3 regions of the Streptomyces sp. NPDC001816 genome follow, and region 2 is predicted to be linked to each of the others. Evidence: riboswitches for the same ligand, from Rfam matches in the RefSeq annotation. Region 2 holds a riboswitch; each other region holds the start of a gene.
What was found. A riboswitch is a leader RNA that binds a small molecule or an ion and turns the genes downstream of it on or off. The one in region 2 is predicted to bind cyclic di-AMP.
Positions count from the first base shown of each region.

Region 1: linked by a shared signal. The riboswitch ahead of ACFYZZ_RS21730 (M23 family metallopeptidase) and the one ahead of ACFYZZ_RS38940 (NlpC/P60 family protein) in region 2 are both predicted to bind cyclic di-AMP.
Region 3: linked by a shared signal. The riboswitch ahead of ACFYZZ_RS07835 (NlpC/P60 family protein) and the one ahead of ACFYZZ_RS38940 (NlpC/P60 family protein) in region 2 are both predicted to bind cyclic di-AMP.

Region 1 is NZ_JBIATY010000006.1:18,768-28,325, reverse strand. It holds gene ACFYZZ_RS21760 (DMT family transporter) at 128-1,090, shown strand; gene ribA (GTP cyclohydrolase II) at 1,406-2,041, opposite strand; gene ACFYZZ_RS21750 (MarR family winged helix-turn-helix transcriptional regulator) at 2,188-2,718, opposite strand; gene ACFYZZ_RS21745 (dihydrofolate reductase family protein) at 2,794-3,927, shown strand; tRNA gene ACFYZZ_RS21740 (tRNA-Met) at 3,995-4,068, shown strand; gene ACFYZZ_RS21735 (PP2C family protein-serine/threonine phosphatase) at 4,269-5,480, shown strand; cyclic di-AMP (ydaO/yuaA leader) riboswitch at 5,722-5,881, shown strand; gene ACFYZZ_RS21730 (M23 family metallopeptidase) at 5,889-6,920, shown strand; gene ACFYZZ_RS21725 (aldo/keto reductase) at 6,994-7,938, shown strand; gene ACFYZZ_RS21720 (PrsW family intramembrane metalloprotease) at 8,017-9,303, opposite strand; gene trmB (tRNA (guanosine(46)-N7)-methyltransferase TrmB) at 9,340-9,558, opposite strand, start outside.
Region 2 is NZ_JBIATY010000015.1:171,858-181,415, reverse strand. It holds gene ACFYZZ_RS38960 (LuxR C-terminal-related transcriptional regulator) at 1-278, shown strand, start outside; gene ACFYZZ_RS38955 (NlpC/P60 family protein) at 298-1,362, opposite strand; gene ACFYZZ_RS38950 (hypothetical protein) at 1,780-2,133, shown strand; gene ACFYZZ_RS38945 (tellurite resistance/C4-dicarboxylate transporter family protein) at 2,137-3,105, opposite strand; gene ACFYZZ_RS38940 (NlpC/P60 family protein) at 3,210-4,421, opposite strand; cyclic di-AMP (ydaO/yuaA leader) riboswitch at 4,430-4,603, opposite strand; gene pcrA (DNA helicase PcrA) at 4,867-7,359, shown strand; gene ACFYZZ_RS38930 (peptidoglycan DD-metalloendopeptidase family protein) at 7,409-8,905, opposite strand; gene ACFYZZ_RS38925 (esterase/lipase family protein) at 9,160-9,558, opposite strand, start outside.
Region 3 is NZ_JBIATY010000002.1:462,491-472,048, reverse strand. It holds gene ACFYZZ_RS07840 (DUF1996 domain-containing protein) at 1-1,399, opposite strand, end outside; cyclic di-AMP (ydaO/yuaA leader) riboswitch at 1,731-1,902, shown strand; gene ACFYZZ_RS07835 (NlpC/P60 family protein) at 1,913-3,901, shown strand; gene ACFYZZ_RS07830 (NAD-dependent epimerase/dehydratase family protein) at 3,923-4,984, opposite strand; gene ACFYZZ_RS07825 (FAD-dependent oxidoreductase) at 5,179-6,543, shown strand; gene ACFYZZ_RS07820 (DUF1152 domain-containing protein) at 6,618-7,583, shown strand; gene ACFYZZ_RS07815 (hypothetical protein) at 7,599-8,615, opposite strand; gene ACFYZZ_RS07810 (PadR family transcriptional regulator) at 8,612-8,989, opposite strand; gene ACFYZZ_RS07805 (hypothetical protein) at 9,361-9,558, shown strand, end outside.

The DNA.
Region 1 (9,558 bases), on a different contig from region 2:
GGCGCAGACACTGACGGTTTGTTTTCCGGCCCCGGCCGACCCATAGGGCGGCGAGGGGGCCTGTCGTTGTCGTGTGCCCGCTTCGGATCCAGTCCCAGACGACATTCGACGACGGAAGTTCACGACTGTGCCGAACCGCACCACCCCTCTGACTCCCGCGCGCCCGGCCGCCGCCGGCCCGCGTCCTTCTCGCGCGGGGCTTCTCGGTGGCCCCGCTCCCGTCCTGACCTCGGCCGTGCTGTGGGGCACGACCGGGACCGCCAGTTCGCTGGCACCGGCCGGCGCACCGGCGGCGGCCATCGGCTGCGCCGGGCTCACCCTCGGCGGCATCCTGCTGTTCCTCACCTCGCGCGGCGCCCGCTCGCTGCCCGCCTCCTGCACGCGCGGCGAGCGGTGGCTGCTCGTCCTCGGCGCGCCGGCGGTGGCCGGATATCCGGTCACCTTCTATCCGGCGGTGGCCCGGACCGGCGTGGCCGTGGCCACCGTGATCGCGCTGGGCAGCGCGCCGGTCTTCGCCGGACTGCTGGCCTGGATCACCGGACAGGCCCGGCCGACCGCACGCTGGACCGGCGCCACCGTGGCCGCCGTGCTCGGCTGCACCCTCCTGGTGCTGGGGCCCGAACTGACCGGCGGTGCCACGCCGATGGATCCGACGGGCGTCGTCCTCGCCGCGTGCGGCGGACTGTCGTACGCCGTCTACGCGTTGGTCGGCGGCAGGCTCATCGCCCGCGGGCACCCGTCCGGCGCGGTGATGGGTGTGCTGTTCGGCGCGGCCGGGCTGCTCGTCCTGCCGCTCGTCGTGTTCGTCGGCACGGGGTGGCTCGCCACTGCCCGGGGTGCGGCGGTCGCGGTGTACCTCGCCGTGTTCACCGTCTACCTGGCCTACCGGCTCTTCGGGCACGGCCTGCGCCGCACCCCGGCGTCGGTGGCCACCTCGCTGACCCTGGCCGAGCCCGCCGTGGCCGCGGTCCTCGGCGTCACCCTCCTCGGCGAACGCCTGCCGGCCGCGTCGTGGGGAGGGCTGGCCGTCCTGGGGTTGGGCCTGGTCCTTCTGGCCGTTCCCGTCGGCGCACGTAGCCGGGGCCGGTAGCCACCGGGTAGGCCAGGCCGGTGGTCGCCGGTAGGCGGGGCCGGAAGTCACCGGGTAGGCGGGGCCAGTAGTCACCGGGCGGTCGGGGCCGGTAGCCACCGGGCTCTCCTTCGGTCCGGTCCCGGTCATTCCGGGACCGGACCCGGACCCGGCAGGGCGCCCGGCGGCAGGTGGACCGTCATGATCAGGTGCCAGGTTCCGGTGCCCGAGCCGCGGTAGGTGTGCGGGGCGTCGAGACCTTCACCCCCCTCGGCGAACCCGACACCGTCGAGACCCCCAAGCCCGGGTTCCGTACACCCGCAGCCGGCTCGCGGTTCAGCCCGCGCTCAGCTCCGTCAGCTCCCCCAGCGGCAGCGTGTGCTGGGTCTGCAGGACCTTCGCGCGCAGGTAGCGGACGTTGTGGGCCGTGGTGAAGACGCCGGTCGGCACCCGGTCCCGTACGACGACACCGAGCGAGCGCAACTGCTCCGCCTTGTCGGGGTTGTTGGACAGGAGGTCCAGCTCCCCGATGCCGAGGGCGGCGAGCATCTGCGCGGCGGCCGTGTAGTCGCGGGCGTCCTCCGGGAGGCCGAGCGCGGCGTTGGCCTCGTAGGTGTCGAGGCCCTGGTCCTGGAGGGCGTAGGCGTCCAGCTTGTTGTAGAGGCCGATGCCGCGCCCCTCCTGGCGGAGGTAGAGCAGGACGCCACCGCGCTCGGCGATCCGCTCGACTGCCTCGCGCAGCTGGGGACCGCAGTCGCAGCGGGCCGAGCCGAAGACGTCCCCGGTCAGGCACTCGGAGTGCAGCCGGACCAGCGGGACGGGGCCGGGGTCGCCGAGGACGACGGCCACGTGCTCTTGGCCGTCGGTCAGTCCGTGGAAGGTGACGAGTTCGGCGTCGACGCGGTAGCCGTCGTGGAAGTGCAGCGGTACCCGGACGCGGGCGCGCTGCGTGGCGGCGGGGGTGTCGGGCATGCGGGTCCTCCGGATGGGCTTGCTTCATATTTGAAGCAGTCGGTCGTAGGGACCCTACCTCATGCTTAAAAGTTAAAGCAATTGGTCTTGCGTGTGATTCGGCGTGTGATTCGGCGTGTGACTCGGCTTGCGACTGGCTGTGTGACTCAGGAGTCGGCCGGCCGGGACGAGGAGCAGGACGACCGGCGCCGCCACGGGACGTCACCCGCCCCGGCCTCGCTGTCGTCGCCCTGCAGCCCCCGCGTGATCCCGGTGCAGATCTCCTCCAGCTGTCCCACCTGCTCCGGTGTGAGCCGGTCGAACAGGGTCGCGCGGACCGTCTCGACATGCCCGGGCGCCGTGCGCTCCAGCACGGCCGTCCCCGCGTCCGTCAGCACCGCGATACTGCTGCGCTTGTCCCAGCGGCACTCCTCCCGCCGCACCAGCCCGTCCCGCTCCAGTCGGGTCACCACGTACGTCAGCCTGCTGCGCGTGATCTTCAGCGTCTCGGCGAGGTCGGTCATGCGCAGGCGCCGGTCGGGTGCCTCGGAGAGGTTGGCCAGCACGGAGTAGAACAGGTGTGGCATGCCGGACTCCTGCTGGAGCTGCCGGTCGATCACGTCCTCCAGAAGCCGGGAAGCGGCCATGTAGGCGCGCCAGGCGCGCTGCTCCTCGGGGGTGAGCCAGCGGGTCGTCATGCCACCAGTGTAGGTTTGTTTCAAACTTGAACCAAGATCGCCCGTTCGTGACCGCTCGCCAGGGAGACCGCGCCGATGCCGTACCCGTACGTCCTGCTGTCCGCCGCCGTCTCCCTCGACGGCTACCTGGACGACACCGGACCCGACCGGCTCCTGCTCTCCAGCCCGGCCGACTTCGACCGGGTCGACGAGGTACGGGCCTCGGTCGACGCGATCCTGATCGGCGCCGGCACCATCCGCGCCGACAACCCGCGCCTGCTGGTGAACTCGCCCGAGCGAAGGGCGGCCCGCACCGCCGCCGGCCGGCCCGCATACCCGCTGAAGGTCACCGTCACTGCCGCCGGCGACCTCGACCCCGCCGCCAACTTCTGGCACACCGGCGGCGAGAAGCTCGTGTACACGACGGACCAGGGCGCCGAGCGGGCCGCCCGCGCCCTCGGCCGGACCGCCGACGTGGTCTCCCTCGGCCCCGACCTCGACTGGCGCGCCCTGCTGGAGCACCTGCACGACGTGCGCGGGGTGCGCCGCCTGATGGTCGAGGGCGGCGGAACCGTCCACACCCAGCTCCTCCAGCAGGGCCTCGCCGACGAACTCCAGCTGGTCCTCGCCCCGCTGTTCGTCGGCGACCCGGCGGCTCCGCGCCTGTTCGGCCCGGGGGCGTACCAGGGCGGCCGGCTCCGCCTCACCGAGACCCGCCGGATCGAGGACGTCGTCCTCATGCACTACGAGCCCACCGCACCCGGCACCGGCCCGGAACCCGTCGCCGCAGACCGCCACTGGCTGCGCACCGCCTGCGAACTCGCCGCCCTGTGCCCGCCCTCGCAGACCGCCTTCAGCGTCGGCGCCGTGGTGGTCGCGGCCGACGGCACGGAGCTGGCCCGCGGTCACTCGCGCGAGGGCGGCGACCCCGTGGTGCACGCGGAGGAGGCGGCCCTCGCGAAGATCGACCCCGCCGACCCGCGGCTGCCCGGCGCCACCGTCTACAGCAGCCTGGAACCCTGCACCCGCCGCGCCTCCCGCCCCGCCCCCTGCGCCGAGCTGATCCTGCGGGCGGGCGTACGGCGGGTGGTCACGGCCTGGCGGGAGCCGGACACCTTCGTGACGGCGGCGGACGGTACCGGGATGCTGCAGAGCGCGGGCGTGGCGGCCGTGGTGCTGCCGGAGTACGAGAGCCTGGCGAAGGAGCCGAACGCCCACCTGCTGCCCTGACCGGCACCCCCGCGGGAAACCCGTGTGCATCGTGTCCTGCGGATGACGTATGCTTGAGACACAACGACGCGGGGTGGAGCAGCTCGGTAGCTCGCTGGGCTCATAACCCAGAGGTCGCAGGTTCAAATCCTGTCCCCGCTACTGAAGGCTCAGGGCCGGAATCCAGCAATGGATTCCGGCCCTGAGTGTTTCCCGGCTCCTTCGTGGACGGCCGAGGCAGTTCTGCGGCAGAACGCCGAGTGGCATACGTCACAGTCTGTCATCCGCTCGGTCCACAGCGGTCGCCCGCCCTCCCCGCTCCCGCCACGCTGGACGCAGGTCAAGGACACGGGAGAAGAGCAGTGCGCCCTGGTGAGCTGGAGGAGAGCCCGTACGCCAGGGCCGGCAGCCGACTCCCGCGCGACCGCGCCCCGAACCCCGGCCCCGGCTCGGACCGCGCGCCCCTGCCGTCGGGCCGGCGCCGCGGCCGCCACCCCACCCCGCGCGCCCTGGCCCGCGCCCTGCCCGCCCTCCTGGTCGCCGCGGGGATCGGGTACGACCTGCTCACGCCGCGCGCCTTCACCGCCGTGCCCTTCTTCACGGCCGCCCCGCTGATCGCCGCGCCCCTGTCCTCGCTGCGCACCACGCTGCTCACCGGACTCGCCGCCCTGGTCGCCACCGTCGTCGTCACCACCCGGACCGGTCCCCCCACGGACGTGCACACGATCACCGAGATCGTCACCGTGGCCACGGTCGCCGTGCTGGCCGCCGCCATCAACCGCGTCCTGCGCCTCGGCGACCAGCGGCTCGCCTCCGCCCGGGAGATCGCCGAGGCCGCCCAGCGAGCCGTCGTGCCCGAACCGGACGACCGCATCGCCGGCTTCGACATCGCGGCCCGGTACGAGGCGGCACAGGAGGACGCCTTCATCGGCGGCGACCTGTACGCGGTGCAGGACAGCCCGCACGGCGTACGGCTGGTCGTCGGGGACGTACGCGGCAAGGGCATGGACGCGGTCGCCGCCGTCGCAGTGGTCATCGGGGCGTTCCGGGAGGCCGCCGAGCAGGAGACCACGCTGGAGGCGGTGGCCGCGCGGCTGGAGCGGGCGCTGGCCCGCGAGGGCACCCGGCGGGACGGGACCGACGCCTTCGAGGGCTTCACCACCGCCGTCCTCGCCGAACTCCCGCACGGCGGCAGCGGCGGCAGTGACGACGGCGTCGTCCGGATCGTCAACCGCGGCCACCCGCCACCGCTGCTCCTGCACGACGACGGCACCCTGCGCACCCTGGCCGCGCACGAACCCGCGCTGCCGCTCGGCATGGCCGACCTCGGCCGGTGGCCCGACCGCGCGACCGAGTCCGGCTTCCCGAGCGGCGCCACCCTGCTGCTCTACACCGACGGCCTGTCCGAGGCCCGTGACGCCCACGGCCGCTTCTACGACCCCCTTCGCCGGCTCGCCGGACGCCGCTTCCCCGACCCCCGCGCGCTGCTCGGCCGCCTCGCCGCGGAGGTGCGCCGGCACTCCGGGGGCGGGATGACGGACGACATGGCGCTGCTGGCCGTACGGCGGCCCTGACGACCCGCCAGTGTCACCCAAGGTGATCGGACGGAAGCCCTCCGCATAACATCTGAGACACCATCAAAACTGCCGAGACTCCTGGACGCCGGTCAACTCGCCCGTTTTCCACCGGTCCTGACGCCTACGTCCGCCCCGAAAAACGTTAATGATCAAGCAGAACGGCTTGGAATCTGACGTCCGGGTCTATTAACGTTCGATAACGCAGCGCGGTCGTCCCAGCCGTCACAAGAGGCGGCTCCGTGCGCACGCGCCGAATCCCGCAAGGGAACCGGGGAACCACCACCTTGGGGTGAATCACGCGGATGCCGCCGTGGAAGCACGGCAGGTATACGCGCGTAGGAGACCTTCCTGCTCCGAACCCGTCAGCTAACCCGGTAGGCGGAGGAAGGAAAGGAGTGCGCCTTCGTGGCGTCCAACCGGCCTGCCCCAGAAGCCCCGTTCATGCCGAGCGAGACCGAGACCTTCGGTTACTTCGGCGCTCAGAGCACCGACGAGGGCCCCTGGGAGGAGTGGAACCCCACCGAGGAGTCCATCCGGCCGGTACGCGGTCGGCACCGCGTGGGCAAGCAGCGCGGCGGCGGACTCGCCCGCAGCTCCACGGTCCTCGGCGTCGGTGTCATCGCCGCCGTCGGCGCGGGCGGCATGGCCAGCGCCCACACCGGCAAGCCGCCGGTCTCCATCTCCATGCCGGACCTGGACTCCGTCAGCTCCCTGTTCGACGACGGCTCCTCCTCCGACGCGCCCAAGGCCACCACGGCCTCGCTGACCAACGTCGGCACGACCGACGCCGCAAGCGACCAGAGCGACGCGGGCGAGGCCCTGCGCAACCGGATCATGGCCCAGGCCGAGCAGCAGCAGAGCAAGGCCGACAGCAAGGCCACCGCGATAGCGGCGGCCACCGCCGAGAAGCAGGCCGCCGACGCGGCCGCCAAGGCGCAGAAGGAAGCCGCAGCCAAGGCCGCCGAGGCCAAGAAGGCGGCGGAGGCCGCGGCCAAGAAGAAGGCCGAGGAAGAGCGCCTGGCCGCGCTGGCCAAGCAGTACAAGCTGCCGGTCGTCTCGTACACGATCACCGGCACCTTCGGCCAGCCCGGATCGATGTGGTCCTCCGGCTACCACACCGGCCTCGACTTCGCCGCGCCCACCGGCACCCTCATCAAGGCCATCCACAGCGGCACCATCACTCAGGCGGGCTGGGCCGGCGCCTACGGCTACCGCACCGTCCTCACCCTGGACGACGGCACCGAGCTGTGGTTCTGCCACCAGTCCTCGATCGGCGTCTCCGTCGGGCAGAAGGTCAGCACCGGCGACGTCATCGGCCGTGTCGGCGCCACCGGCAACGTCACCGGCCCGCACCTCCACCTGGAGGTCCACCCGGGCGGCCAGGCAACCGGCATCGACCCGATGGCGTGGCTGCGCGACAAGGGCCTCGCCCCCTGACACGTCCTTCTCCTGCGGGAACTCGGCACCGGCAGCGGAATGCGATCATTCACCGCCGGTGTTGTCGTAGAGCATGACTTCCCTGCGCACACTCGGCTCATCCGACCTTCAGGTCTTCCCCCTGGCCCTCGGCGGCAACGTCTTCGGCTGGACCGCCGACGAGGAGACCTCCTTCGCCGTCCTCGACGCCTACACGGCCGCCGGCGGCAACTTCGTCGACACCGCCGACTCCTACTCGGCGTGGATCGAGGGCCACAAGGGCGGGGAGTCCGAGACGATCATCGGCAGGTGGCTGAAGGCCCGCGGCAACCGCTCCGACGTCGTCATCGCGACCAAGGTCAGCCAGCACCCCCAGTACCAGGGCCTGACCGCGGCCAACATCAAGGCGGCCGCCGACGCCTCCCTGCGCCGCCTGGACACCGACCACATCGACCTCTATTACACGCACTTCGACAAGCCCGAGGTGCCCGTCGAGGAGATCATCGGTGCACTCGACGAGCTGGTGAAGGCGGGCAAGGTCCGGCACATCGCCGCCTCGAACATCTCGCCGGAGCGCCTCCAGGCCTCCCTGGACTTCTCCGAGCGCGAGGGCCTGGCCCGGTACGTCGCCCTCCAGCCCCACTACAACCTGGTCTCCCGCGACACCTACGAAGGCCCGCTGCAGGACCTCGCCGCCCGTGAAGGCCTCGCGGCGGTCCCGTACTTCGCCCTCGCCTCCGGTTTCCTCACCGGGAAGTACCGCCCCGGTACGACGGTCGAGAGCGCCCGCGCCGGTTCGGCCGCGAGGCACCTGGAGTCCGAGCGCGGCCAGAAGGTCCTCACGGCCCTGGACGAGATCGCCGCCGCCCACGAGGCCCCCGTCGCCACGGTCGCCCTCGCCTGGCTGGCCGCCCAGCCGACGGTGACGGCCCCGATCTCGTCGGCGCGGACGGTGGAGCAGCTGCCGGCGCTGCTGGGGGTGGGGGAGCTGCAGCTGACCACGGAGGAAGTGGACCGCTTGACCCAGGCTTCCGCCTGACCTCTCCGATTCCGCCGCGCCGGCGCTCAACTACGGCGGCGTGAACCGGCGGTGCCGGACTCTCCGCAACCCGAGGGTCTACGACCGATAGGGGTTGTACAGAGGCTGCGGCATCGCCGGATGGCCGTATGCCCCCCAGAACACCGGCGCGGGAGCGGAAGCCCGAGCCGCGTACTCCAGGGCCGGCCGGGCGACGCCCCTGCGCCGCCACAGCTCGGCGAGCAACTCCTGCTCCCGTACGACGAAGTCGGCCCCGGCCCGCCCCCGCCGCCCCCGCTGCCGCAGGAACGCCAGCGAGGTGGCGTACGCCTCGTACTGCGCCACGGCCCGGGCCGCGGGCCGCCCTCCGAAGTGCTGCCGGGCGTGGTCCCGGGCCATCCGCCGCGCCCGCATCGACCCGAGCACGAACGGCTCGGCCGGCCCCAGCCACCCGGCGTACACATACGCCGGCAGCTCCTCCCGCACGGTCCGCAGCTCCCGCTGCCGCGTCCAGATCGCGAGCCATGTCAGCAGCCCGAAGGCGGGCAGCATGAAGGCGCCGTAGACGGCGAAGAACCCGAACTCGCCGAAGGCCGAGGAGCCGTTCCAGAAGGCGTGCATGCTCATCGCGAGCAGCAGCCCGCCGAGCGGAACCAGGACGCGCCGGGCGTGCTGCCGTTCCGAGGAGAGCGCGGCGATCCCGAAGCCGATGCCGGTGAGCACGGTGAACAGGGGATGCGCGAACGGGGACATCACGATGCGCACGAAGAAGGTGGCGGCAGTGACGGAGGCGATGCCGCGGTCACCGGTGAGCTGGTCGGTCCCGAAGGCCGTGCCCAGGTAGAGGATGTTCTCGGTGAACGCGAACCCGGTGGCGGTGACCCCGGCTATCACGACACCGTCGACGATCCCGGTGAAGTCGCGTCTGCGGAAGAGGAAGACCAGCAGCACGGACGCTGCCTTGGCGGACTCCTCCACTATGGGCGCGATCACGGTCGCGCCGAGGGTGTCGGCGCCGGCGGGGTCGGCGGTCGAGGTGGCGATCCACTTCGTGGCGAAACTGTTGGCGACGATGGCGATCAGCGCCGCCGCGCAGGCGCCCCAGGCGAACGCGAAGACCAGATTCCGCCAGGGGCCCGGTTCGACCCGGTCCAGCCACCGGAAGGCGGCTATCAGCCAGGGTACGGGCAGGACGGCGAGGCCCAGCCCGACCAGGAAGCCCTCCGTGCCGGTCTGCCGGCGCACCAGCGCGAGGATCACCAGGCCGGACAGGGCAAGCAGCGTGATCAGCGCCCCGTAACGCACCCACCGGCGCTGCCACCAGTGCGGATGCGCTCCGCTTCCGGGTCCGGGGGAGTAGGTCGGGTACGGAGGACTGATGGCCACGGCATCGACCCTAACGATGACAGGACGAAGGGGCTGCTACTGCTGCTGATGCGGTACGCGACGGAACAGCAGATCGTTCACCACATGTCCCTTGTCCAGTCCCTGTCCCTCGAAACGGGTCAGCGGCCGGAACTCGGGACGCGGCGAGAAACCGCCGTCGGCCTGGGTGTTCTCGAAGTCCGGATGCGCGGCGAGCACTTCGAGCATCTGCTCGGCGTACGGTTCCCAGTCCGTCGCGCAGTGCACGATCGCCCC
Region 2 (9,558 bases):
GCGACGCCGTCTTCTCCCCGCGTCTGGCCGGGTTCGTCCTGGACGCCTTCGCCTCCACCGACGCCCCGCCGGTCGACGAGGATCTGGACCGCCTCACCCAGCGCGAGCGGGAGGTGCTGCGCCTGATCGCCCGGGGCTACGCCTACAAGGAGATCGCCAAGCAGCTGTTCATCTCGGTGAAGACGGTCGAGTCCCATGTCTCGGCGGTCCTGCGCAAGCTCCAGCTGTCCAACCGTCACGAGCTGACCCGCTGGGCCACGGCCCGCCGCCTGGTCTGACCCCGCCGGGCAGCCGCCCTCACGCCACCCGGGTGGCCCCCGCGAACGGCATCTGGTCGATGGGGGCCACCCGGACCGGTGCCGAGGGGTTCGGGGCGTGGATCATCTGGCCGTTGCCGATGTAGAGGCCCACATGGCTGATGCCGGAGTAGAAGAACACCAGGTCGCCGGGCTGGAGTTCCGAGCGGGAGACCCGCCGGCCCGCGTTGATCTGGGTGTAGGTGGTGCGGGGCAGGGAGACGCCGGCGGAGCGGTAGGCGGCCTGGACCAGGCCCGAGCAGTCGAAGGCGTCCGGGCCGGTCGCGCCCCACACATAGGGGCTGCCGAGCTTCTGGTAGGCGTAGGCGATGGCCGCCGCCGCGCGGGAGTTCGGGGCGGCGGGGGAGTCCGTCGGCTCCAGGTCCGGCCGGGCGCCCGGGGCCGAGCGCGAGGCGTGCCCCGCCGCGGTGCCGTCGCCGGTGACCTGCGCCCGCTGTGCCGGAGTGAGCCGGGCCAGCAGGTCGCGCGCCTCGGCCAGCTTCCGGGTGATGGTCTTCTTCTGCCGCTTCAGCTCGGCCTGCCGTGACCGCAGCGCGTTCAGCTCGGTCCGGGCGGCGCCGCGCAACTGCTCGATCTCCCGCAGCTGTTCGCGTACCCGCGCCACCGCCCCGGCCTGCCGGTCGCCGGCCCGCTCCGCGAAGGCGGCCCCGTCCAGGTACCGGTCGGGGTCGCTGGACAGCGCGAGTTGCCAGGCGGGGTCGATCCCGCCCTCGCGGTACTGCGCCGTTGCGTACGAACCCAGCGCGTTGCGGGCCGCGTTGAGCTTGTCCTGCTTGCGGGCGGTCTCGTCCCGCAGCGAGTTCAGCCGCCGCTGGGCCGTGCCCGCCTTCTCCTTGGCGCCGTTGTACTTCTCGGTGGCGGTCTCCGCCTCCTGGTACAGCTTGTCCACCCTGGCCTTCACCTGCGTCGGTGTCAGCTGCGGCTCGGCGTGGCCGGTTCCGTCGAAGGCCGTGGCGGTGGCCGCGCCCGCCAGGGCGAAGGTGACGGCCGTGCGGGCCGTGGTTCCGCCGAGCGAGCGCTGTCGGGGCTTGCGGTGCGCTGCCACCTGGACCGTCACGTCCTTCCGTAGGACTCCTGCGACCGAACGAGCGGTGCGTCCGGCGACGGCCCGCACAGGGGAAGCGGGCCGCCGCCGGACCTTTCTCGGCGGTGGTGCCCGACTGCCGCCCCTGGCCCGGGCGGCGGTGGGGAGCCGGTCACCTGGGGGAGGACGCTAAACCCGAGTGTGACGGGCCGGTAACGCGGAGTGCGGAACTGGCTTCGAGCGATCGAATAGTGACCGCATGTGACCGGATTGCCGGTATGGAGTCGCCGCCTTCACGTAGCGTGGTGACCGATGCGCGGAATGTGGGACACACGGGAGCCATGTGCTGCTATGGGGCGCATATATGCAGGATGCACCGGTGCTCCCGGCGAGCCCGGTGACAGAGGGCTCCCGGGCCCCTGATTAGGCTCCGGGCTCATGGACGTACTCATCCATCTCTTCGTCGGCCTGCACATCATCGGCATCGCCGCGCTGCTCGGCGGTTTCCTCACCCAGACGAAGGCGATGGGCCAGGGCACGGCCCGCTTCGTCCCCGCGATGCTGCACGGCGCGTTCACCATGCTGGTCACCGGTGTGGCCCTGGTCGGCCTCAACCAGGCCCAAGGCGCTCACCTCAACACCGTCAAGATCGGCGTGAAGCTCGCCCTGCTGATCGTGATCCTCGGGCTGGTCTACGTGAAGCGCGACGAGGAGAAGGTGGACAAGAGCCTCTTCGGGCTGGTCGGCCTGCTGACCACGGCGAACATCTTCATCGCCGTGCTGTGGACGTGACGCTCAGCGCCGTCCGCTGATCCCGGCGCGGGCCGCGAGGGCCGCGCCGGCCGCGACCGCGACCCAGGCCGCCACCGCCACCCACACCAGCACCCGCCCCGGCCCCTTCAGCCACCCGATGCCCACGGCGGCCGCCACCGACAGCGTGGCCGCCCCGGTCATCCCCATGGGGAACGCCGTCGCCCAGCGCCGCATGTCGTAGCGCAGCCGTGGCCGGGCCACCTCGGCGGCCAGTAGGACCACGTACCAGGACAGGTCCAGGAAGACCAGCGCCACCGTCACGTTCCGCAGCACGCCTCGGTCGTCGTCGTTCCACAGGTACAGCCGCGGACCGTCGGCGGCGAGCAGCTTCGCCCCGGCCAGCCCCGAGATGGCGAGTGCTCCGCCCGCGATCCACTGGTCCCCGGCCCCCTCGAGGATCTGCCGCGGATCGAAGCGCGGCAGGGCGAGGCCGTAGAGCACCAGGCCCAGCCAGAACAGCACCAGCGCGGCGTGCGCGAGCCAGGCCGTCGTCTCGGCCGCGGCCAGCGTGGCCGCCAGCACCGCAAGCCCCTGTGTGGCGACACAACACAGGAACACCGCTCCCGGCATGTGCCGCTCCCAGTGCTGCATGACCAGGTACAGCAGCACCGGCCAGAGCACCACGGCCAGCGCCAGCGCCGCCTCGGCCGGCGTCTGCCGGCCGAGCGCCGAGAACCGGGCGCCGAGCACGGCCGTGGCGGCGACGGCGGTGAGCGAGCCCGGGCTGCGCGCCTCGGCCACCCAGCGTTCCCGCTGCGCCACCAGCCGTACGAGGAAGTCGGCGGCCAGCGCCACCCAGGCGACGCAGGCCAGCCACAGGAAGACCCGGGACACCGGCTCGGGGCCCGTCAGATGCAGGCCCACCGAGACGATGCCGGTCGCCATGACTGCGGCACCCGCCGCCGGCGGACGCCCCGCCCACCACGTACGCAGAGCTGAGATGCCGGGCATGGGCCCGATGCTAGGCAGCCGCGCGGGCGGGGCGCGGAGGCCACGCGCGCGCGTGGCGCTCGAAACTTCGAAAAGGGGACGGTCGGGCTGGACGAAGGGGGTGGTCAGGCGGGTCGGACAAAGCTGTGGATGATCGATTCGCCGCCGTAGTAGATCGACTCCTCGCGGACGTACGCGCCCGGCTTGGGGGCGTGGATCATCATGCCGTTGCCTATGTAGATGCCGACGTGGCTGATGTCGTCGTAGAAGAAGATCAGGTCGCCGGGCTGCGCATTGGCCAGGGAGACCGTGGTGCCGGCGTTCACCTGGTCGTAGGTGGTGCGCGGGAGCGAGACGCCGGCGGCCTTCCAGGCGGCCTGGGTGAGGCCCGAGCAGTCGTACGAGCCTGGTCCGGTGGCGCCCCACACGTAGGGCTTCCCGATCTGGGCGCGGGCGAAGGCGATCGCCTTCTCGGCCTTGGTGGCATACGTCCCGGAGGACGTCGACGAGCCGCCGGAGCTGGTCGAGCCCCCAGAGCTGGACGAGCCGCCGGAGGTCGACGAGCCGCTGGACGTGGACGAACCGCTCGCCTGCGCCTGGGCCTGGGCCTCCTCCTTGGACTTGGCCGCTGCCGCCTGCTGCTTGGCCAGCTCCGCGGCCTTGCGCGCGGCCTCCTCCTGCTTCTGCCGCTCGATCGCCGCCAGCCGGGCCTTCTCCTCGGCCGTCAGCTGGGACAGCAGTTCGCGCGCGGAGGCGAGCTTCTTCTGGACGGTGGCCTTGGCGGTCTGCAGTTCGTTCTGCGACTCGGACAGCGTCTGGAGGCTCTTGGCGGCCTCCTGCCGCTTCTTCATGGTCGCGGCCTGCTCGGTGACGTAATCGTCGACGGCGCTCTTCTGTCGCGAGGTCAGCCGGTTCATCAGCTGGCTCTGGTCGAAGTAGTCCTGGGGACTGTCCGCGAGCAGGAAGGTGGCGGTGTCGGACGAGGCGGCCCCGGTCCGGTACTGGGCGGCGGCGAACGTGCCCAGCTCCTCGCGGGCCTTGTTCATCCGGGCGGTCCGCCGGGCGACCTCGTCGCGCAGGCTGTCGATGTGGGTGCGCTGCTTGCCGGTCTGCTCCTTGGCGGCGTTGTACTTCTCGGTCGCCGACTCCGCCTGGCGGTAGAGGTCGTCGACCTTCTTCTCGACCTCCTCCAGGCTCGGCTTTCCATCGGCCGCGGGAGCGGCGTCGGCCGTCTGGGACAGCACGGCCACGGAGGTGAGGGCGGCGGTGGCGAGGACTGGGGTGCGGAAACCTGCTCCGAGTGTGCCCGCGGGGCGCGACTTGCGGTGCGACGCCAAGGGAGGCGACTCCTTCCATGTGCCGCCTACCGGGTTAGCTGTCGGGTTCGGGCGGGTGGTCGGAAGGTTTGCCCTACGGCACTCGTCCCGGGACGGGACGTGTGCCGATTCACCCCAAAGGTCGGTGGGTCCCCGGCTCCGGGCACCGTGCGGGGGCGCGCCGGACTCGGCGGAGGCCGCGCGGATCGGCGACGTTCGCCGGAAGGGGGCGTGCGGCCCGCCCCGCAACCTAGCCAACTGGTGTGTCTCGTGTGAAGGTTGGTGCACGATATGTCCGATACATTTTCGTGACCTGGGTGTGGGATCGCTCCCGTGTCACAGGGTGATTCCGCTGTGTGAGGGGCTGTTCGGCCGTCCTGGGTGCGAAGGACCCGTCTTTTCCGAACCAGCCATGTTCCCGGGACGGCAGCCGGTTGTCGGTGCGGCGCCCTAGACTCGGAGAGCGATGAGCAGCCTCTTTGACGACAGCTTCCTGGCGGACCTCCAGGCCCCTCGCGGGCGCGAGGAGGAGCCCCCGCCGCCGCCCGAGGACGATCACGCTCCGGAGCCGCTTCCGGACGATCTGTTCGGCGGGAAGTTCGACGTACCGCCGGACCGGGACGCGTACTACCGCGACGGCGCGCCCCGCCCCGCGCTCGACGCGGCGGCGCTCCTGGAGGGGCTGAACGAGAACCAGCGCGCCGCGGTCGTCCACGCCGGCTCCCCGCTGCTCATCGTCGCCGGCGCAGGCTCCGGCAAGACCCGTGTGCTCACCCACCGCATCGCCCACCTGCTCGCCGAGCGGAACGTGCACCCGGGCCAGATCCTCGCGATCACCTTCACCAACAAGGCCGCGGGCGAGATGAAGGAGCGCGTCGAGCAGCTCGTCGGCCCGCGCGCGAACGCGATGTGGGTCATGACCTTCCATAGCGCGTGCGTACGGATCCTGCGGCGCGAGTCGAAGAAGCTCGGCTTCACGTCGAGCTTCTCCATCTACGACGCCGCCGACAGCAAGCGCCTGATGGCCCTGGTCTGCCGCGATCTGGACCTCGACCCCAAGCGCTTCCCGCCCAAGTCCTTCAGCGCCAAGATCAGCAACCTCAAGAACGAGCTGATCGACGAGGAGGACTTCGCCGCCCAGGCCGCCGACGGCTTCGAGAAGACCCTCGCCCAGGCCTACGCGCTCTACCAGTCGCGGCTGCGCGAGGCCAACGCGCTCGACTTCGACGACCTGATCATGACGACGGTCAACCTGCTGCGCGCCTTCCCGGACGTCGCCGAGCACTACCGCCGCCGCTTCCGGCACGTCCTGGTCGACGAGTACCAGGACACCAACCACGCCCAGTACGCGCTGGTGCGCGAGCTGGTCGGCACCGGCGAGCACGCCCCCGAGGACGCCGACACCCCGCCCAGCGAGTACGACCTCCCGCCCGCCGAACTGTGCGTCGTGGGTGACGCGGACCAGTCGATCTACGCCTTCCGGGGCGCGACCATCCGCAACATCCTCCAGTTCGAGGAGGACTACCCGAACGCGACGACGATCCTGCTGGAGCAGAACTACCGCTCCACGCAGACCATCCTGTCCGCCGCCAACGCGGTCATCGAGCGCAACGAGTCCCGCCGCCCGAAGAACCTGTGGACCAACGCCGGCCAGGGCGCCCGGATCACCGGCTACGTCGCCGACACCGAGCACGACGAGGCCCAGTTCGTCGCCGACGAGATAGACCGCCTCACGGACGCGGGCGAGGCGAAGTCCGGTGACGTCGCCGTCTTCTACCGCACCAACGCCCAGTCCCGTGTCTTCGAAGAGGTCTTCATCCGCGTCGGCCTGCCCTACAAGGTCGTCGGCGGCGTCCGCTTCTACGAGCGCAAGGAGGTCCGGGACGTCCTGGCCTACCTGCGCGTCCTCGCCAACCCCGAGGACTCGGTGCCGCTGCGCCGCATCCTCAACGTCCCCAAGCGGGGCATCGGCGAGCGCGCCGAGGCGATGATCGACGCCCTCTCCCAGCGCGAGAAGATCAGCTTCCCGCAGGCCCTGAAGCGCGTGGACGAGGCGTACGGCATGGCCGCGCGGTCCACCAACGCGGTCAAGCGGTTCAACACGCTGATGGAGGACCTGCGCACGATCGTGGAGTCCGGCGCGGGACCGGCGACCGTCCTGGAGGCGGTGCTCGAACGCACCGGCTACCTGGCCGAGTTGCAGGCCTCGACCGACCCGCAGGACGAGACCCGTATCGAGAACCTCCAGGAACTCGCGGCCGTGGCCCTGGAGTTCGAGCAGGAGCGCGGCGAGGGCGAGTCGGTGGCGCTGTCCGACTTCCTGGAGCAGGTCGCGCTGGTCGCCGACTCCGACCAGATCCCCGACGAGGACGAGGAAGGCTCCGGCGTCATCACCCTGATGACCCTGCACACCGCCAAGGGCCTGGAGTTCCCGGTCGTCTTCCTGACCGGCATGGAGGACGGCGTCTTCCCGCACATGCGCGCCCTCGGCCAGACCAAGGAGCTGGAGGAGGAGCGGCGGCTGGCCTACGTCGGCATCACACGCGCGCGGGAGCGGCTCTACCTCACCCGGTCCACGCTGCGCAGCGCCTGGGGCCAGCCGTCGTACAACCCGCCCTCCCGCTTCCTGGAGGAGATCCCGGCCACCCACATGGAGTGGAAGCGGACGGGAGCCGCCGCCCCGGTGTCCTCCGGGCCGGCCTCCGGGATCGCGGCCTCGCTGTCCTCGTCCCGCTCCCGCTCGTCGGCGGCGGGCGCGTCCGGGTTCGCCACCCGGCGGGCCTCCGAGAAGCCGGTCGTGTCCCTGGCCGTCGGCGACCGGGTCACCCACGACCAGTTCGGGCTCGGCACGGTCGTCGCGGTGTCGGGCGTGGAGGACAAGGCCCAGGCGACGATCGACTTCGGCGACGGGAAGCCGAAGCGGCTGCTGCTGCGGTACGCGCCGGTGGAGAAGCTGTAGGGGGACGAGTGAGCCCCGCCGGATCGGCGGGGCTGGGTTCGTCAATGGCTCAGGTCGGGTCCAGGCCGTGGCTGCGCAGCCACGGCAGGGGGTCTATGGCCGCCCCGCCCGCCGGCCGTACCTCGAAGTGCAGGTGCGGGCCGGTGGAGTTGCCCGAGTTGCCGGAGTAGGCGATTGCGTCTCCGGCCTTGACGGTCGTACCGGAGGCGACGCGGTAGCTGGAGAGGTGGCAGTACCAGGTCTCCGTGCCGTCCTTCGCCGTCACGATCATCATGTTGCCGTAGGCGCTGTTCCACTTCGTGGAGACGACGCCGTCGGTGGCGGACATGACCGTGGTGCCGTACGAGACCGGGAAGTCGATGCCCGTGTGCACGGACATCCAGTTCACGCCGGCCTGGCCGAAGTAGGCGCTGAGCCCGTGCTGCGAGACCGGCAGCGCGAACTTGGGACGCAGCCGCTCCTTGAGCGCGGCCTCCGCGGCCGCCTTCTTCTGCTGCAGTTCCTGCTGCGCCTTGAGGTCGATGCGCTCCTGCGTCCGGCTGGCCCGGTCGGCGAAGTCGTCGGCGCCGGCGGAGAGGGTCCGCAGCTGGGAGTCCAGCTTGCTGTTGGCGACCGACGGCTTCACCGCGTGCGCGTCCGAGGCGGTGGCGGTGGTGTCCTTGTTGCCGTCGGTCAGGCTGCCGACGGAGGCGGCGGCGATCCCGGCGACGCCCATCACACAGACCGAGGGCACGGCGACGGTCAGCAGCGCGGAGCGTTTGGGGGGCGTACGGCGCCGGGAACGCGCCGCACTGCGGGAGCCCGCGCGGGTCGCCGGGGCCGGGGTGACCTCTTCCTGGTCGTCGAGCAGGGACGGTACGGCGGGCAGCTCGCCCGTGTCGCCCAACTCGCCGTCCTCGGACGGCATTTCGGTGAACTCGCCGACCTGCTCGAAGGTGGTGGTGGCCTGCTGGTCGAACGGTTCGCCGACCTGCTCGAAGGCGGCCGTGGCCTGGTGGTCGAACGGTTCGGCAAGCTGCTCGTGCGGCGCGGCCGCGCCGTCGGAGTTCCACTGGGTGGCGTCGTACGTGCCCGTCTCGAACGACTGCGTGCCCCACTCCCACTGCTGGGTGGGGTCGGCGGCCGCGGACTGGTCGGGCTGGAGCCAGGCGCTCGCGTCCCACTGGCCGCTGATGTCGTTCCCGGTGGGCTGCGCGGGGACCGACCAGGCGGTGTTGTCGTACACGCCCGAGTCGTAGGCGGCGTGGTGCTGGGCCGCGTACGGGTCGTAGTTCAGGGTCTGGCCGGTGCCGGTCTGCCACTGCGTGGTGCCGTACGTGCCGGTGTGCTGCTCGTTGCCCGGGAGGCTGCCGAAGAGCGGGTCGGTGGCGAAGGATCCGGTGCCGGTGGTGCAGCCCGCAAAACCTGTGGCGTCGTAGCCGCCGTACGTGGTGAGGTCGTCGTACTGGGCTTCCTGAACCCCGTAGTACTGCGCGTAGTGCGCGGCGGAGGCGTCGGAAGCCGGGGTCGGGGTGGTCATGGTCCCCGACGGGTGACGATCGTTCACCAACTTCTCTTTCGCCTCGACAACAGGGGCTGCCAGAGCAGTGCGGCGACTGTACCCGGCGGTACGCGGGCGCGACAATCTTCGGCCGGTTTCACGTGGGCCGGAAACGGGCAATCAGCCGTGTTTTGGCGGACGACGGACACGAGTTTGGCCTTGTGTTCGAAGAGTGTTCGATGTCGGATGACCGTGCGTCACCTGTGGACCGGCTGTGCCGCGCCCATGCCGTCGCCCCGACCGCCCGTCGGCCGCCGCCCTCAGGCCACCGTCAGGCCGTCGCTGAGCGGTTCCTCGTGCAGGGTGTTGTCGAGCGCGTCGCGTATTCCTGCCGCCACCGCGGGGTGCACCGGCAGCGCAAGGTGGCCGATCCCGGTCACCCGGACGTTCAGGGCGTCCAGGTCGGGGTGGTCGATGCAGGCCGTCTCCGGCGGGTCCATCACGGAGTCGAGATCGCTCCAGAAGCTGACGAAACGCGTCCGGCAGCCCGGCGCGGGCCGGGTCAGCTCCTCGATCACCTCCGAGCCGGGCCGCATCTGCCGCACGATCGGATGGGCGCTGGCCAGCGGTACGGCCCGGGTGCCGGAGTGCGGGGTGCCCAGCGTGACCAGGGTGCGCACCCGCAGGTCACCGCCCAGGCGCTGTACGTAATAACGGGC
Region 3 (9,558 bases), on a different contig from region 2:
CCATCTCGCGCATCAGGCCCTCGTCGAAGACGTTGATGAAGTCGCCGTGGTCGGTGACCGGCTTGTGCAGCTGCTCGGGGAAGGAGTCCACCGCGAAGAACGGCACCGTCCGCCCGCCGTCGTTCAGGCTCGGCGCGGCAACGCCGTAGACGATGCGCTGAACCAGCTGCGGGATCGCCCGGAAGCCCTCGGGGCAGGAGCCGTCGGGGCCGGCGAAGGCCACGTGGGTGCGGTGGTTGGCGCTGTCGATGTTGCGGCCGTCCCAGCAGCTCTGGAAGTGGAAGGTGCGCACCACGTCGCTGCCGGACGGGCACAGCGGGTACTTGTCCTTCAGCTGCCGGTCCTCGAAACCGGTGCAGCTCCACGAGGCGTTGGCGTTGGCGGGGCCGTTGACGAAGGCCTTGGCGTCGCCGGTGATGATGCGCAGCAGGCGCGGCATCTCGGTGACCTTGCCGCGCGGGCTGCCCACGAAGGTCAGCGTCACCTGCTTGGCCGTGACGATCTGGCCCGCGTTGCCCTCGGTGCCGCCGCCCGGGGCGCCGGCGTCCCGCTCCTGCTTGCCGTTCTGCAGCCGCAGCACCGGCCAGTAGTACGTGGACTTGTCGCCCTGGTCCACACAGCTGGTCTCGGCGTCGGCCAGGTCCTCGTCGCTGGCGAAGGCGTTGTTGGACTGGTTGCCGATGTAGTCGTGGAAGTGGTGGGCGCCGTTGGAGACACCGGGCGCGACGATCACGTTGTCGGAGTTGAACAGCCCGCCTGCGTTGACACCGCACTCGGAGGTGAACGTGCCGCGCGAGGCGTCGTCCTGCTGGGGCGGGTTCGGCACGTTCGGCTGTACGGAGGTGATGTCCGCGTAGTCGGAGGCGACGGGTCCGTTGCCGCCCTGGCCGGCGCCGTTCTGACCCTGGCCGGTGCCCTGTTGGGCTCCCTCGCTCGGGGCGGCGCCGCCCTGGCCGGCGTTGCCGGTGTCGCCGCCCGCGCCGTCCTGGGCGGGGCGCAGGGTGCAGGCGGCCAGGGATTCCAGTCCTTCCGGCCGGTCACCCACCTGGTCGATGGCGACGGCGATCCGCTCGATCGTGGCCGACCGCTTCTCCTTCAGCGGGTTCATGATGGGCTCGTCCGCGGCCGTGGGGTCCTGGCGGACGGACTCGGCCGACGCCTGGAGTTGCTGGTACGCGGCCGCGATCTGCTGGTCCAGCCGGGCGAGTTCGCCGTCGACGGCCTCACGGGCGCCGTCCGGCACCGTCGTCAGGCGGCTGCCGACGTCCGGGCAGTCGATCGTGGCCATGCCCGCGGAGCGGACCTGTCCGGTCGCGTCGGTGCCGCCGCCCCCGCCCCATGCACCCTCGCTGGCCGAGGCGTAGACATTGGCCGCGACGAGCCCGCCTCCGCCCAGCATCAGGGCGACCGCTGCGAAGGTCGCGCGTCGTGCACGGGTCGGGCGTCTGCGCGTGTTGCGTCCCACGGAAGTACCTCTGAGTCTGTCGAGCGGCTCGGCATGGAAATCCCCCGCCCCATACGGATCCGAGCGCCCGAGTGTTCAGGCGTCCCGAGGATTCACCAGAATCTCATAGGGACCGCGCCACCCGGAGAGTGACTCATCTCGAATGGCAAGACGAACATCACATATCTGTATCGGACATTGCGCACTTCAACCTTCACACGGGCCACACAAATTGGCTAGGTTGACGACCAGGCCGCACGGCTCCCCCGGCGAACCACGCCGGGCCGCGTGGCCTCCGCCGAATCCGGTGCACCGTGGAGTGCGGCCGGAGCCGGGGACCCGACCGACTTCGGGGTGAATCGGCCAACGCCCTTGCGGGCGGCGGCCGTAGGGCACGCCTTCCGGAACCGACCGCCCGAACCCGACAGCTGACTCGGTAGGCGGAGCACGGAAGGAGTGCGTCCCTTCATGGCGACGGACAGCCGCGACGAGGTTCGGCAGCGGATCAGCTCCCTCTACGACCGGGCCGAGGACGAGACGGGGAACTTCAACGCGACACGGGCCATGGCGCGGGCGACACGGAACCGTGGTGTTCCGCTGGCCAAGCGGCCGGCCCGGCGCTCGGATCCGGCCCTCGACGAGGTGGCCAAGCAGTGGTTCGACGGGGCGCGGGCCAAGCTCGGCCCGTCCGTACCCGCGGTCCTGCCGGCGGACCGGATGCCCGACCGGCAGGCCGCCCCGGCCCGCTCCTCGGACCGAGCCGGCGGCGATCGCCCCGGTGGTGACCGGGACACACCCGGACGGGGTCTGCCGGAGTTGCCCGCCGGACCTTCGGGGCGGACGGGTGCCCGTGCGCTGCCGGAGCTGCCGAGTGGGGCTGCCGCAGAGCTGGCCGCGCGGCCCGTCCCCGAACTGACGAGCCGCGCCCTTCCCGAACTGACCAGCCGGGTTATGGAGGTAGCGGCCGACCGCACCGCTCTGGAACTCCCCGACCGAGCCGCAGTCGAGCTGCCGAGCCGGGCCATGCTGGAACCGGCGGGCCGCACCTCGGCGCAGCCGGCCGCCCTGCCTCTCCCCGCTCTCCCCGCCGCCCCGTCGACCCCGCAGCAGGAGTCCCGGGCACTGCCCGCCCCCGCCACCGGGTTGCAGCGTCCTGCCCCGGCCGTGTCCAAGGCGGAGAACCGGCGCAAACTCGCCGCGGCCCGGGACGTGTTGTCCCGCGGCATCGCCCTGCGCACCACGGCCGCCCAGCCCACTCCCACGCCGGACGCCCTGGGCACCGCGGCGGGTCAGGCGCCACAGCCGACCGAGGACCAGTGGCGGGCACCGCAGTGGGCGGCACCCGGTGTGTTCCCGGCGCAGGAGACGGCCACCGTGCTCGGCGCGACCGCGCTTCCCGCCGGCACCGAGCCCTTCAGCCGTCCGGCCGCGACAGCCTCTCTGACCGACACGGGCTCCTTCACCGCGCCGCTGCCTGCGGACCTCCCGGCCGACACCGGGTCCTTCGCTGCGCCCCTTCCGGCCGACGCCGGGGCTTTCGCCGCACCTCTTCCGGCCGACACGGGGTCCTTCGCTGCGCCGCTTCCGACCGACACCGGGTCCTTCGCCGCGCCCCTTCCGACCACCGGCACCGGTACCGGCACCGGCACCTTCGCCTCGCCGCTCACCGTCGACACCGGGTCCTTCGCCGTACCCCTCCCAACCGACACCGGGGCTTTCGCCGCGCCTCTTCCAACCGACACAGGCTCCTTCGCCGCGCCGCTTCCTACCGACACCGCGGCTTTCGCCGCACCCCTCCCGACCGACACAGGCACCGGCACCTTCGCCGCGCCGCTCACCGTCGACACCGGATCCTTCGCCGTACCCCTCCCAACCGACACCGGGGCTTTCGCCGCGCCCGCCATCACCGACACCGGGTCCTTCACGGCACCCGTGACCGCCGGCGCCGCGACCTTCACCCCACCCCCTGTCGCAGCCGCCCCCCTCCCCACCGACACCGGCTCCTTCACCTCACCCATCACCGCCACCCCGACGACCAACACAGGCTCGTACGCGCCCGCGCCCGCGCCCGCACCCCCCACCCCCCAGTCACCCCGCGCCCTACGCGCCGAGAAGGCCATCGCCTTCGCCCGGGCGCAGATCGGGAAGCCGTGTGTGTGGGGTGCGACGGGGCCGGACTCGTACGACTGCTCCAGCCTCACCCAGGCGGCGTGGAAGGCGGCCGGGGTCACGCTGCCGCGGGCCGCGCACCAGCAGGCGCTCGGGGGCGCGCCGGTCACGCTGGCCGCTCTCGAACCCGGTGACCTCGTCCTCTTCTTCGACGACGACCGGCATGTGGGCCTGCACACCGGCGACGGCATGATGATCCATGCGCCGGGCCCGGGGTCGTACATCCGCGAGGAGTCGATCTACGGCGCCGGGGAGGCGGCGATCCACCGGGTGATCCGGCCGGCGTGAGGCCGTGGGCGGGCGCCCGCCTCAGCCCGGCCGCCGCCGTCGCGCGCGCCAGCTCTCGTAGTGGTCCAGCAGGGTCTGTGCCACCGGCCGGTAGGTGAGCCCCAGTTCGTCGATGCCGCGGCGGTTGTCGACGCGGAAGCGGATGCCGAGGTGCTTGCGTATGTAGTCCTGGGTGAGGCCGAAGGAGGGGCCCAGGATGCGTACCGGCCAGTGCGGGAGCGCGGTGCGCGGCAGGCGCGGGTCGTAGGGGTGGCGGGTGCGGATGATGCGTGCCATCTCGTGGAATGACGTCATCGTCTCGGCCGCCACGATGTAGCGGCCCTTGGCCCGGGGGTTCTCGGCGGCCGCGATGTGTGCGTCGGCCACGTCCCGTACGTCGGCCGTGGTGAAGCTGAAGTCAGGGGCGCCGTAGCAGAAGTAGCCCTTGAACAGCTCGTCGAGAAGGAAGAGGCTGCCGGACTCGGAGGCGGGGGTGAGGGAAGGGCCCAGTATCAGGCCGGGGTTGACGGACACCATGCGCCAGCGGTCCTGTGCCGCCTCGGCGTCCCAGGCCGCGCGTTCGGCGACGGTCTTGGCGTAGTGGTAGGGGTTGTTCTCCGCCGTGCTGGTGGTGTTGAAGTACCGCTCGGAGAGCACTTGGCCGTCCATCTGCAGGACGTCCGCGTAGTCACCGAACACCGCGCCCACGGTGGAGGTGAACACCAGGGTCCGGACCTCCGGGGTCCGCTCGATGCTCGCCAGGACGTTGCGGGTGCCGAGCAGCGCCGGGTCCACCACGTCCCGCCGGGCGTCCCTGATCCGCTCCGGCATGAGGAACGGCGAGGCCACGTGGAAGACGACCGGGCAGCCGCGGAACGCCTCGTCGAACGAGCCCTCCTTCAGCAAGTCCGCCTCGAACACCGCCAGTTGGTTCGGAAACGCCTCCTGCATCTCCCACAGCGGCCGCATCTTCGCCGCGTTCGCGGTGCTGCGTACAGTGGTGCGGACCTGGTAGCCACGCTCCAGCAGTCGTCGTACGAGATGGCTGCCGACGAAGCCGCTGCCGCCGGTCACCACGACGGTCGTCTCCCCGTGTCCGCCCACGCGCCCTCCTCCGCAAGAGACCCCGGGCAGCGAACCCGGGCAGCGAACCCGGGCACGCGACCCCCATAAGAGACCCCTGGGGAAGTCATAAGATCCACTTATGAGGTCATAGACCGGACCCCTGTACTAACTTAGGTCTGCCTTAGTCTAGGCTTCCCACTCGAGTATCTGATCACGCTCGAAGGGAACTGATCATGCCGCGCCCCCTGCGGGTAGCCATCGTCGGAGCCGGCCCCGCCGGGATCTACGCCGCCGACGCCCTGCTCAAGTCCGAGGTGGCCGCCGAACCCGGCGTCTCCATCGACCTCTTCGAGCGGATGCCCGCCCCGTTCGGCCTGATCCGGTACGGCGTGGCCCCCGACCACCCGCGCATCAAGGGCATCGTCACCGCCCTGCACCAGGTGCTCGACAAACCGCAGATCCGGCTGTTCGGCAACGTCGACTACCCGAACGACATCAGCCTGGACGACCTGCGTTCCTTCTACGACGCGGTGATCTTCTCCACCGGCGCCACGGCCGACCGGGATCTGCCGGTCCCGGGCATCGAGCTGGACGGCTCGTACGGTGCCGCCGACTTCGTGTCCTGGTACGACGGCCACCCGGACGTGCCGCGCACCTGGCCGCTGGAGGCAGAGAAGGTCGCCGTGCTCGGCGTCGGCAACGTGGCGCTCGACGTGGCCCGGATCCTCGCCAAGACGGCGGACGAGCTGCTGCCGACCGAGATACCCGCGAACGTCTACGACGGTCTGAAGGCGAACAAGGCCGTGGAGATCCACGTCTTCGGCCGTCGTGGCCCGGCGCAGGCCAAGTTCAGCCCGATGGAGCTGCGCGAGCTGGACCACTCCCCCAACATCGAGGTCATCGTCGACCCCGAGGACATCGACTACGACGCGGGCTCCATCGAGACCCGGCGCGGCAACAAGCAGGCCGACATGGTCGCCAAGACCCTGGAGAACTGGGCGATCCGGGACGTCGGCGACCGGCCGCACAAGCTGTTCCTGCACTTCTTCGAGTCGCCCTCGGAGATCCTCGGCGAGGACGGCAAGGTGGCCGGCCTGCGCACCGAGCGCACCGCCCTCGACGGCACCGGCAACGTCAAGGGCACCGGCGAGTTCAAGGACTGGGACGTCACCGCGATCTACCGCGCCGTCGGCTACCTCTCCGACAAGCTGCCCAAGCTGCCGTGGGACATCGAGTCCGGCACGGTCCCGGACCAGGGCGGCCGCGTCATCGAGGAGAGCGGCAACCACCTGCAGTCGACGTACGTCACCGGCTGGATCCGGCGCGGCCCGGTCGGCCTGATCGGCCACACCAAGGGTGACGCCAACGAGACCGTGTCCAACCTGCTGGACGACTTCGCCAACGGCCGTCTGCACACCCCGGACTCCCCCGCGCCGGAGTCTGTGGACGCGTTCCTCGCCGAGCGTGAGATCCGCTTCACCACCTGGGAGGGCTGGTACAAGCTGGACGCCGCCGAGCGGGCGCTGGGCGAGCCGCAGGGCCGTGAGCGCGTGAAGATCGTCGAGCGCGAGGACATGCTCCGGGAGAGCGGAGCCTGATTCCCGGGAGTGCCCTGGGAGGCCTCGGTCACGAGTCCAACGAGGCCTCCCAGAGCCCCTGTTAGGGTCCCGAGGTGTTCTCCCTACGTGAGCCCCTCCTCTTCACCCGCCTGCGCGAGGCCCGCCGCATCCTCGTTGCCGGTGCGGGCGGCGGTTTCGACGTCTACGCCGGACTGCCGCTGGCGTTCGCACTGCGGTCGGCCGGAGCGGAGGTCCATCTGGCCAACCTGTCCTTCTCCGACCTGTACGGCCTGAGCCTGGACAGCTGGGTGGAGGAGGACGTGGCCGCCGTCCGCCCGGACACCCCGCTGCGCGGCGACTACTTTCCCGAGCGCGCCCTCGCCCGGTGGCTCGAGGCGCAGGGAATGCCCGACACCGTGTACGCCTTTCCCCGTACGGGCGTCGAGCCGCTGCGCGCCGCCTACCGGGCGCTCCTCGACCATCTGGGCGGTGTGGACGCCGTCGTGCTGGTGGACGGCGGTACCGACATCCTGATGCGCGGGGACGAGCACGGGCTCGGCACACCGGAGGAGGACATGGCGAGCCTGGCCGCCGTCGCCGGTCTCGACGAGGTCCCGCACCGCCTGGTGGCCTGCCTGGGCTTCGGGGTGGACGCCTACCACGGCGTCAACCACGCCCTGTTCCTGGAGAACCTGGCCGCCCTGGACCGCGAGGGCGCCTTTCTGGGGGCGTTCTCGCTCCCCAGGGAGAGCCAGGAGGGCGCGCTCTATCTCGACGCGGTGGCGCATGCCCAGCAGAGCCACGAGAGCCACCCGAGCATCGTCCACGGCTCGGTCGCGGCCGCCGTCCGCGGGGACTTCGGCGACGTGCGGTTCACCGAGCGTACCCGGGACAGCGAACTGTTCGTCAACCCGCTGATGTCCCTCTACTTCTGTGTGGACCTGCCCGCGCTGGCCCGTGCGAACCTCTACCTCGACCGGCTGGAAGGCACGATGCTGATGCGGCAGATCAGCTCGGTGATCGCCGGGTTCCGGGAGGAGCTGCCGCGTCAGCGGGCGCCCCGGGCGTTCCCGCACTGAGCCGGGGCGCACCGGTCACGACAGGCCGGGCTCGGCCGCGACCAGGTCCCGGCGGCCGACCGCCGCGAGCGTCACGGTCAGCAGGGCGAGCGCGGCCGTCTGCACGAGGGCGCCGCCGAGGTAGGCGGCGGGCACGGGCACATGGAGCCAGGGGTAGAGAGCCGCTACCCGGACGGCCAGGATCAGCAGGCCGAGAGCGGCCAGGGCGAGCGCGCCGCCGGGCGTCGTACGGTCACCGCTCCGGCTCTGCCACAGGAGCCAGCCGAGCGCGCCGATGACGAAGCAGCTCGCGGGGGCCCACGCCAGGTCGGGGAGAGCGGGCAGCACCACGACGGACGCGCCCATCACCACACAGGCGGTCATGAAGACCAGCCCGGGTGTACCGGCGGGGAGCCGCGCCGGGGGTGCGTCCCGGTGGTGGGAGGCACAGAGCGCGAGGGCCGGCAGCCAGGCCAGGAGCCCGAAGGAGGCGGCGAACGCCGGGTCCGCGGGGACCATCGCGCCCGTCAGCGGGCCGAGCAGCGGCCAGAGGGTGGGCAGCGCGGCCCCCAGCGCGGCCGTCCGGGCGAGGCGTCGACGGTCGTGGAGGAGCGCGAAGTACGCGACAGTCCACAGCAGCGGAAGGATCCACTGGGCGGCGGTGACCACCGCGGTGAGCAGTCCGTGATCGGTGAACTGCGACAGGAACAGGTGCCGCCCCGAGCCGCCCCGGCCGATGGCCCAGGTCAGTTCGAGGACCAGCTCGGCGACCCCCGCGGCCGCCTGGATCAGCACGGCGAACAGGGCGAAGAGCCGGACGGTCGAGCCGAGGAGGACGTAGCGGCGCGGCGCCCCGGGCGCTCCCAGCCGGCTGCGCACGGCGAGGGCCACGATGCTCGCCACCTCGCCCAGGGTGGGCCGGCTCTGGTCCTGTGTGTCGCGGTCGACGTCCCACAGGTACGTCTCGACCATCTCCTCCTCCCGTTCGCGCCGGTAGTAGGCGGGGAGCAGGCGCAGGACGGTGCGGTAGCGGGATTCCAGGAGCGTGGTCATGCGAAGCCTCCCGCGAGTCCGGGTGCCGTGGGGGGTTTGGGGGCGGTGCCGGCCGGTGCGGCGGCCTGGCGGCCTTCGGCGATGCGCCGCTTGGCGGCCCCGGCACCGGCGGCCATGCGCTCCGCCTCCGCGTCGAGGGCCGCCACTCCGTCCTCGGTGAGCCGGTAGTAGCGCCGCAGGCGGCCCTGCTGCACCTCATCCCGGTCCAGCACGATCAGTCCGTCGACGGTCAGCCGGTCCAGCACCCCGTAGAGGGTGCCGACCCTGAGCTGCACCTCTCCGTCGGACAGCTCCTCGACCTCGCGCAGGATGCCGTAGCCGTGCCGCGGCTGGTCGGCCAGCGCCGTGAGGACGAAGAACGCCGCTCGGGTCATGTTCCTCGATGCCATGCGAGCAGAATATATCGGCAGCCGATATATATCGAGCTACTTGCAGGGGTGGGGCGTGGTGGACCTCCGGCGCGAGACCCGGCAGGTTCGCCGCACATGGTGAACGGGGCCTACCCCTAAGCGGATGGGAGGGCGGACCCCGTTCGACGGACAGTTTTCGGTACCGAGGGACGGTCCGGGGACGTGTGAACAGCGCTCACGTGATGTGTGCGGCGCGTACCCCGGGTGCCGGGCGCACACCCCGTGCGCGGGGCGCGACGGCGCGGCGGCGCGCCGCCCCCGGACCCCGCCCGGCGAGTGCCGTGCCCGGGCGGTGATACTGGAGGGCGCACCCGCCCCCATCAGCAGATTGGCCCATGTCGAACTCCGCCACCGACCGCGCCACCATCCCGCAGACCCTCTGGGCGGCCCGAGGTCGCCACACCGGTCCCGCTGCCGAGGACGTCGTCCGCCGCACCCTGCGCCGGCACACGGAGAGCGGGGACATCGACGACTTCGCCGAGCTACCCGTAGCCGCGGAATCCCCCGAGGACTCCCCCAAGGACTCCCCCGAA